2 regions of the Bradyrhizobium sp. CCBAU 21365 genome follow, and region 1 is predicted to be linked to the other one. Evidence: riboswitches for the same ligand, from Rfam matches in the RefSeq annotation. Region 1 holds a riboswitch; the other holds the start of a gene.
The links. Region 1 has a riboswitch for S-adenosylmethionine ahead of XI02_RS40585 (homoserine O-acetyltransferase). Riboswitches for the same ligand answer to the same signal wherever they lie in the genome.

Region 1 (4,413 bases):
ACGCTCGGCGTCACCTTCAGCCCGAGCTTGCCGATCTCCTCGGTCAACCAGTTGCGCCATTGTTCGGTGTGGGTCCGCGACATTTGCACATGCGCCGTGTCCTCGATCGCCGCCACCGCCGCCAGCATCGCAGGGGTCGTGACGTTGAACGGACCGCGGATGCGGTTGCAGGCATCGACGATATGCGCCGGCCCGAACATCCAGCCGACCCGCAGCGCCGCAAGGCCGTGGATCTTCGAGAAGGTGTGCGTCACCACCGTGTTGTCCGTGGTCGCGACCAGCTCGATGCCGAGCTCGTAGTCGTTGCGCGAGACGTAGTCGGCATAGGCGGCATCGAGCACCAGCAGCACATGCGACGGCAGCGCGGCGCGCAGGCGCTTGACCTCGTCGAACGGGATGTAGGTGCCGGTCGGATTGTTCGGGTTGGCGAGCCAGACCAGTTTTGTCTTCGGCGTCACCACCTTGAGGATGGCGTCGACGTCGGCGGTGAAATTGGTCTCGGCCGCGATCACGTTCCTGGCGCCGTTCGCCATGGTGGCGATCGGGTAGACCAGGAAGCCGTGGGTGGTCGAGATCGCCTCGTCGCCGGGGGCGAGATAGGTGTGCGCCAAGAGATTGAGGATCTCGTCGGAGCCGGCGCCGCAGATGATGCGGTCGGGATCGAGCCCGTAGGCGCGGCCGATCGCCTCGCGCAGCACGCGCGAGGTGCCCTCCGGATAGTCCTCGAGATGGTCAGCCGCGGCCTTGTAGGCCGCGATCGCCTTCGGAGACGGACCGAACGGCGTCTCGTTGGCGGACAGCTTGAACACCTTGCGGCCCGGTTCCGGCACCGGGCTCTTGCCGGGCGTGTAGGGCGCAATATCGAGGATGCCGGGGTTCGGCACGGGGCGGGACATCATCAACTCCGAACAGAGCGTTTTCGAGCGACGTGGATACCGGTTCGCGTGAAGAAAACGCGTCAAAACAAAAGCCTGGACGGGCGGCTGGCTCTACCTTCAGGTCCTGGCCGATCCGTTAGAGGGCACCGTATAGCGCGTTGCGTGGCTGCCGACGAGGGCCGACGAGCGCACCGAGGCGCCGGCCTTGATCAAGGCGAGCTTGATGGCCTCGAAACCCTTGTTAGTCAGGTCTTGCCCGGTGACCGAGACCAGCAGCGCCGCGCCGTCGAAGGCGGTGTCGGGGACCGCGACGATCTCGGCGAGCGGCGCCAGCGCGCGGGCGACATCGGCGTTCCAGCCGGAGACGCGCACGCTCCAGGTCTGCACCTCGGTGACCATGGCGTCGTCGGCGACCCGCGAGATCACGAACACCGGCAGCGCGGCGGGATGGTCGGCGCGTTCGAGGAACGGCAGCCGCGCGATGATCTTCGGCGCGCCACTGGCCTCGAGCGCATTCCACCACGGCGTGCGGCTCGCGATCGCGGAGACCAGCGCGAGGTCGCCCTTCGACTTCGCCACCGCCTCGACCGCGGCCTGCGCGCTGAAATGCGAGACGTAAGGCACCACGAAGCCGAAGTGAAAGCGCGCCGAGTCGCGCATGGCCGACTCGCCGACGGAAACATCGGCATGCACCGCGAACGGCGCCTGCACATAGGTGAAGGTCGAGATGATGACGCGCCAGATGCTCTCGATGGTGTCGAGCGGCAGGATGCCGCGATGACGCCGCACCAGTTCGCGCATCATGCTGGCCTCGCGCGCCGGGCGGAATGCGGAGCCGACCTCCTGGGTCTTCTTGACCTGGATCAGGCGGTCGATGATGTCGCCGCGCGCCATCAGCAGGCGGTGAACCTGCTCGTCGATCGCATCGATTTCCTTGCGCAGCTCCTGCAGCGAGGGCGGCGACGGGGGTGGGTTGGACATGCTCTCAAACCTTGTCGTCGGGGCGGCCCGTTGCCGCGTCGGACAGGGTCCCTGATTAGGAAAGACGGGCAGCGAAAGCAAAGAGAAACGTCGCAGGCGTGCCTTGCGCATTCGGTTAACCAATTGGCCGTGGGCAGGGCTGTCTTGACGCCGGGGGGCGCGGGGACTACGTTCCCTGCGTCCCGTGGTCATTTGAGCCGGCCGGCTTGCAGCCACGTTAAACAACTCGCTAAACAGGCCGGGGACCTTATCAGCTCCCGGCCGAACCTTTGTTCAGGCCGGGTTTTTTATTGGCCTGAGGTCCGTCGAGCCCTCCCGCGCGGAGGCAGGGTCGCCTAGATGAGCAACGTGCGTCCGATACCGAGCCCACAAACCCAAAGCGATGATCGCGCCCATGAGGCCGACCATCCGTCGTCACTGGTGGCGAAGTTCGGGATGGACCAGCCGCTCAAGCTCGATTGCGGCGTCGATCTCGCACCGTTCCAGATCGCCTACCAGACCTATGGCGAGCTCAATGCCGACCGCTCCAACGCGATCCTGGTCTGCCACGCGCTGACCGGCGATCAGCATGTCAACAACATCCATCCCGTCACCGGCAAGCCCGGCTGGTGGGAGACCATGGTCGGCGCCGGCCGGCCGATCGATCCCGAAAAATACTTCATCATCTGCTCCAATGTGATCGGCGGCTGCATGGGCTCGACCGGGCCCGCGTCGCTGAATCCCGCGACCGGCAAGGTGTGGGGACTTGATTTCCCGATCATCACCATCCCCGACATGGTGCGCGCGCAGGCGATGCTGATCGACCGCCTCGGCATCACGACGCTGTTCTGCGTGGTCGGCGGCTCGATGGGCGGCATGCAGGTGCTGCAATGGACCGCGGCCTATCCGGAGCGCGTGTTCTCGACGCTCGCGATCGCCTGCTCGACGCGCCACTCGGCGCAGAACATCGCGTTCCACGAGCTCGGCCGCCAGGCCGTGATGGCCGATCCGGACTGGCGCGGCGGCCGCTATGTCGACGAGGACACCCATCCGCATCGCGGATTGGCAGTGGCGCGGATGGCCGCGCACATCACCTATCTCTCGGACGCCGCGCTGCATCGCAAGTTCGGACGGCGGATGCAGGACCGCGAGCTGCCGACCTTCTCGTTCGATGCGGATTTCCAGGTCGAGAGCTATCTGCGCTACCAGGGCTCGTCCTTTGTCGAACGGTTCGACGCCAACTCCTATCTCTATCTGACCCGTGCGATGGACTATTTCGACATCGCCGCCGACCACAACGGCGTGCTGGCGAAGGCGTTCACCGGCATCCAGACCCGGTTCTGCGTGGTGTCGTTCACCAGTGACTGGCTGTTTCCGACCTCGGAATCGCGCGCGCTGGTGCATGCGCTGAACGCGTCGAGCGCGCGGGTGTCGTTCGCCGAGATCGAGACCGACAAGGGGCACGACGCCTTCCTGCTCGACGTGCCCGAATTCCTCGAGATCTCCCGCGCTTTCCTGCTGGCCGCAGGCAAGGCGCGCGGATTGAAGGACGGCGGCCAGTCATGAGCATGCAGCAGACATTGCCCTTGCCGGGCGTCGCGCCGGAGCGGACCGGCGGCTATCGCACCGATCATCTGCTGGTCGCCGACATGGTGCGGCCAGGCTCGCGCGTGCTCGATGTCGGCTGCGGCGACGGCGAGCTGCTGCAACTGCTGGAGAGCCGCGGCATCGACGGCCGCGGCATCGAGCTGTCGCGCGAGGGTGTCAACGGCTGCGTCGCCAAGGGGCTCGCCGTGGTGCAGGGCGATGCCGACACCGATCTCGTCAACTATCCCGACGATGCGTTCGACTACGTGATCCTGTCGCAGACCTTGCAGGCGACGCGGCAGCCCAAGGTGGTGCTGGAAAATCTGCTGCGGATCGGCCAGCGCGCCATCGTCTCGTTCCCGAATTTCGGATTCTGGAAGATGCGGCTGCAGCTCCTGATCGGCGGCCACATGCCGCGGACCGAGAATTTGCCGGCGAGCTGGTACGACACCTCGAACATCCATTTCTGCACCATCAAGGATTTCGTGCAGCTCTGCGAGGAGATCAACGTCAAGATGGAGCGCGCGGTCGCGCTCGATCTCTACGGCCGCCCGGTGCCGCTCAACCTGCCGTGGTGGGTGTGGAACATGTTCGGCGAGCAGGGCGTGTTCCTGCTCAGCCGGGGTGGGCAGGGGAAGTGACGTCTTGGCGTCATTCCGGGTTCACGCTTCGCGTGCCCCGGAATGACAAGACTACACCGGCGCCGCCACCAGCGACCGCGGATCGCGCACCGGCCAGCGGCCGGCCTCGACCAGCGCGATGAAGCGCTCGACCATCTCGTTGAACAGCGCCGGCTCCTCGAGGTTGAGCACGTGACCCGACTTCGGGAAGAAGGAAAGCCCGGCGGCCGGCAGATGCTGCTTCAGGAACATGCTGGGCGCGATGCAATTGTCGTCCTCGTCGCCGCACAGGATCAGCGCCGGCGTTGACACACGCTTGATGGCGTCGGTCATGGTGTAGATCGAGGGCCGGCCGCCCTGGAAGCTGC
Region 2 (4,413 bases), 400 kb from region 1:
TCTGCTTGGTGCAGACGAAGCCGAGCCGCAAATCCCCGAGCGCGACGCCGTTGTTGGCGTGCCAGCCGCGCAGCATCGCGCGCGAGACCTCGCCAGGCACGCCGCAGATCGCCGTGCCCTTCCAGATCCAGCGCGGCGGCGGATAGCGGATCCAGGCCTTGCGGTCGGTCTCGTGCATGTATTCGACATGCACGCCGCCGATCCAGTTGGAGAGATAATGATACTGCGCGGCCGCGACCGCCGGCGGCAGGCCGTCGAGACCGAGCTTCTTCAAGCCGGGGAGAAAGCGTTCCTGCTGCTGGCGGCGAAACACGCGAAAGACGAACTCCGCTGCATCAGCCGTGCCGCGCCGCGTGACGACGGTGAGGATCAGCCCGGTGAAGAAGGCGTGATAGAGATCGGCGACGCTGCGCCATTTCCGCCACTGCGCTTCTTGCTGCGCTGAATCTGTTGCGGCGCTCATGTTTACTCCCGATCTCTTATTTTGGTGGAGTGTGTCATCGTCAGCATGACGACGCAACCAAACCCAAGCGCAGTGTCATCGCCCGACTTGATCGGGCGATCCAGTATTCCAGAGACAGTCGTTGTCGATGGAGGGGCCGCGGCGTACTGGATTCCCCGCTTTCGCGGGGAATGACAGCGGAGAATGACGCAAAGTCCGACTCGCGGAATTACACGCGAAAATGCTTGGAGAGCTTCAGGCCCTGCGCCTGATAGTTCGAGCCGATGCGCTGACCGTACAGCGCGTCGGGGCGCTCGAGCATCCGTTCATAGACGAGGCGGCCGACGATCTGGCCATGCTCGAGAATGAACGGCACCTCGCGCGAGCGCACTTCGAGCACGGCGCGCGCGCCCTTGCCGCCGGCGCCGGCATAGCCGAAACCGGGATCGAAGAAGCCGGCATAGTGGACGCGGAATTCGCCGACCAGCGGATCGAACGGCACCATCTCCGCGGCGTAGTCCGGCGGCACCTGCACCGCCTCTTTCGAAGCCAGGATGTAGAACTCGCCGGGATCGAGAATGAGGCTGCCGTCGGGCCGGGCCTTGATCGGCTCCCAGAAATCGTCGACCGCATAACCGCCGCGGCGATCGACATCGACCACGCCGGTGTGGCGCTTGGCGCGATAGCCGACGAAGCCGCCCGAGCTCTCGCCAGAGAGATCGACGGAAAGCGCGACGCCATGGGTGAGATCGGCATCGTCGATATCGACCAGCCGCTCGGCGGCATGCAGCGCATCGAGCTCGTCGGCGGAGAGCGTCGCCTCGCCGATCCGGAAGCGGACCTGGCTGAGCCGCGAACCCTCGCGCAGCAGCACGGGAAACGTCTTCGGGCTGATCTCGGCGTAGAGCGGGCCGTGATAGCCGGCGCCGATCATGTCGAAGCGGCGGGTGCCGTCGGCGATCACGCGGGTGAAGACGTCGAGCCGTCCGGTCGAGCTCTTCGGGTTGGCCGCGGCGACGATCTCCGGCGGCAGCGCCAGGCTCTCCAGCAGCGGCACGATGTAGACGCAGTTGGTCTCCAGCACCGCGCCGTCGGACAGATCGATCTCGTGCAGCTTCAGCTGGTCGATCCGCTCGGCGACGGTGGCATCGGGTCCCGGCAGGAAGCTGGCGCGGACCCGGTAGGCGATGTCGCCAAGGCGCAGATCGAGGCTGGCCGGCTGGATCTGGCTCTCGACGAAGTCGTAGGCGGGCAGAATGAGGCCGGCCTCCGCCATCTCCGCGATCATGCGGTCGGGCAGAATTCCGTTGGATTCTTCTTCCAGCGTGAACGACACGGCGCGGTCCCTCGGCGATCCCTCGAGATGGCCCAAAAATCATACTCCAGGCGGCCATCAAGCCCCAAAATATGGGCTTTTACGGGTTATCCGATGACCGTCTTGACGGAAAGGGCGCGAGGGAATATCAGCTGCACTTATCCCGTGGTGATTTGAGCCGGCCGGCTTGCAGCCACGTTAAATAAGTCGCTAAACAGGCCGGGGACAGTGTGATCCCGGCTTGTGGAGGTTGCTCCAGGCCGGTTTTTTTGTGGCCATTCTCCAGGAGAAATGGCCACTTCGGAGGTCACATGTCTGAATCTGAAGGTACCGCCCGCTTTCGTCCCGAAACCCGCCTCGTCCATGGCGGCACGCTCCGCTCGCAATTCGGGGAGACGTCGGAAGGGCTGTTTCTCACCCAGGGCTACGTCTACGACACCGCCGAGCAATGCGAGGCGCGCTTCAAGGGCCAGGACCCCGGCTTCATCTATTCGCGCTATTCCAATCCGACGATTGCGATGTTCGAGCGCCGCATGATCGAGCTCGAGGGCGCGGAAGCCGCGCGCTCGACCGCGACCGGCATGGCCGCGGTGACCACCGCGATCCTCGCGCCGCTGAAGGCCGGCGATCACGTGGTGGCCTCGAAGGCCCTGTTCGGCTCCTGCCTCTACGTGGTGCAGGACCTGCTGCCGCGCTACGGCATCGAGACGACCCTGGTCGACGGCCTCGATCTCGACCAGTGGCAGCGCGCATTGCGGCCGAACACCAAGACCTTCTTCCTGGAGAGCCCGACCAATCCGACGCTCGACGTGCTCGACATCGGCGCGATCGCCAGGATAGCGCATAGCGGCGGCGCCCGGCTGATCGTCGACAATGTGTTCGCGACGCCGATCTGGCAGAGCCCGCTGTCGCTCGGCGCCGACGTCGTGGTCTATTCCGCGACCAAGCATATCGACGGCCAGGGCCGCTGCCTCGGCGGCGTCATCCTGTCGTCGGAAGCCTTCATCGCCGAGCACATCCATAATTTCATGCGCCAGACCGGTCCGTCGCTGTCGCCGTTCAACGCCTGGGTGCTGCTGAAGGGACTGGAGACGCTCGGCGTCCGCGTTCGCGCCCAGACCGAGAACGCGGCGAAGATCGCCGAGGCGCTGGCCAGGCATCCGAAGATCACGCGGCTGGTCTATCCGGGCCGCCCCGATCATCCGCAGGCCGAGACGGTGAAGAAGCAGATGGGCGCCGGCTCGACGCTGGTCGGCTTCGAGGTGAAGGACGGCAAGGCCGGCGCCTTCCGCTGCCTCAACGCGCTGAAGATCTCGCGCATCTCCAACAATCTCGGCGACGCCAAGAGCCTGGTGACGCATCCCGCGACCACGACGCATCAGCGCCTGGCGCCGGAGGCCCGCGCCGAGCTCGGCATCAGCGAAGGCTTCATTCGCTTCTCGGCCGGGCTCGAGCATCCCGACGATTTGATCGAGGATTTTGAGCGGGCGCTGGAGCGGGTTTAGGGCGAACAGATAGGCTTGGAGAGCTCGGCGCCCTCTCCCGCTTGCGGGCAGGGCTATCGCATATGCCCCTTGGCGACCGCGCAAGTGCTTGGCCTCGTGGTTCGAGACGCGCCGCAAGCGGCGCTCCTCACCATGAGGGTCTACTATTGTGCCGCAAAACAAGACCTCATCCTGAGGAGCCCGCCGAAGGCGGGCGTCTCGAAGGATGGCCACGAGGGCACCGCCACGAAATGCGATAGCCCTCGCGCGCGGGGGAGGCGAAGGAACGGCCCTTACGTCGCCGCCGTGGTGACGCCGCCGTCGACCACGATGGTCTGGCCGGTCATGAAGGTCGAGGCGTCGGAGGCGAGATAGGCCACGGCGCCGGCGATCTCGTCGGGCTCGCCGATGCGGCGGAGCGGCGTCGATGCGGTGCGGCGCTTCAGATTATCCGGGTCCTCCCACAGCGCGCGGGCGAAGTCGGTTTTCACCAGGCCGGGCGCCACGCAGTTGACGCGCACACCCTTCGGGCCCCACTCGCCGGCGAGGCTGCGGCACAGCGCGAAGTCGGCGGCCTTGGAGATGCCGTAGGCGCCGATCACGGTCGAGCCGCGCAGGCCGCCGATCGAGGAGATGATCACGACCGAGCCCTTGCCGCGCTCGGCCATCTGCGGGATCGCCAGCGCGGACAACCAGATGTTGCTCTTGACGTTCGAGCCCATGATCTTGTCGAAGGCCTCGTCCGTGATGTCGAGCAGCGGGCCGTAATACGGGTTCACCGCGGCATTGCAGACCAGGATGTCGATCTTGCCGTAGTGCTTGATCGTGCCCGAGACCAGCGCCTCGACCTCGTTGCGGCGCGCGATGTTGCAGGGGATGACGAGCGCATCGCCGCCCGCCTGCTTGATGCCGTCGGCGACTTCCTGGCAGGCATCCGCCTTGCGCGAGGAGATCACGACCTTGGCGCCGAGTTTTGCCAGAAGCTCCGCCGAGGCGCGGCCGATGCCGCGGCTCGAGCCGGTGATGACCGCGACCTGGCCGGTGAGATCGAACGGGGTGTTCTTCATTGCGAGCGCTCCCTCTTCTTTCTTGGCTTGCTCTTTTTGTCCGTCATGGCCGGGCTCGTCCCGGCCATCCACGTCTTGCTTTGCCGCCAAGACGTGGATGCCCGG

Region 2: linked by a shared signal. The riboswitch ahead of XI02_RS42525 (O-succinylhomoserine sulfhydrylase) and the one ahead of XI02_RS40585 (homoserine O-acetyltransferase) in region 1 are both predicted to bind S-adenosylmethionine.

Annotation. Positions count from the first base shown of each region.
Region 1 is NZ_CP030036.1:8,576,639-8,581,051, reverse strand. Features, by position in the region: gene hisC (histidinol-phosphate transaminase) at 1-896, opposite strand, end outside; gene XI02_RS40590 (chorismate mutase) at 996-1,859, opposite strand; SAM riboswitch at 2,034-2,113, shown strand; gene XI02_RS40585 (homoserine O-acetyltransferase) at 2,199-3,404, shown strand; gene metW (methionine biosynthesis protein MetW) at 3,401-4,066, shown strand; partial or broken gene XI02_RS40575 (alpha/beta fold hydrolase) at 4,118-4,413, opposite strand, start outside.
Region 2 is NZ_CP030036.1:8,974,438-8,978,850, forward strand. Features, by position in the region: gene XI02_RS42515 (hypothetical protein) at 1-463, opposite strand, end outside; gene XI02_RS42520 (2'-deoxycytidine 5'-triphosphate deaminase) at 672-1,730, opposite strand; SAM riboswitch at 1,913-1,992, shown strand; gene XI02_RS42525 (O-succinylhomoserine sulfhydrylase) at 2,069-3,262, shown strand; gene XI02_RS42530 (SDR family NAD(P)-dependent oxidoreductase) at 3,535-4,308, opposite strand.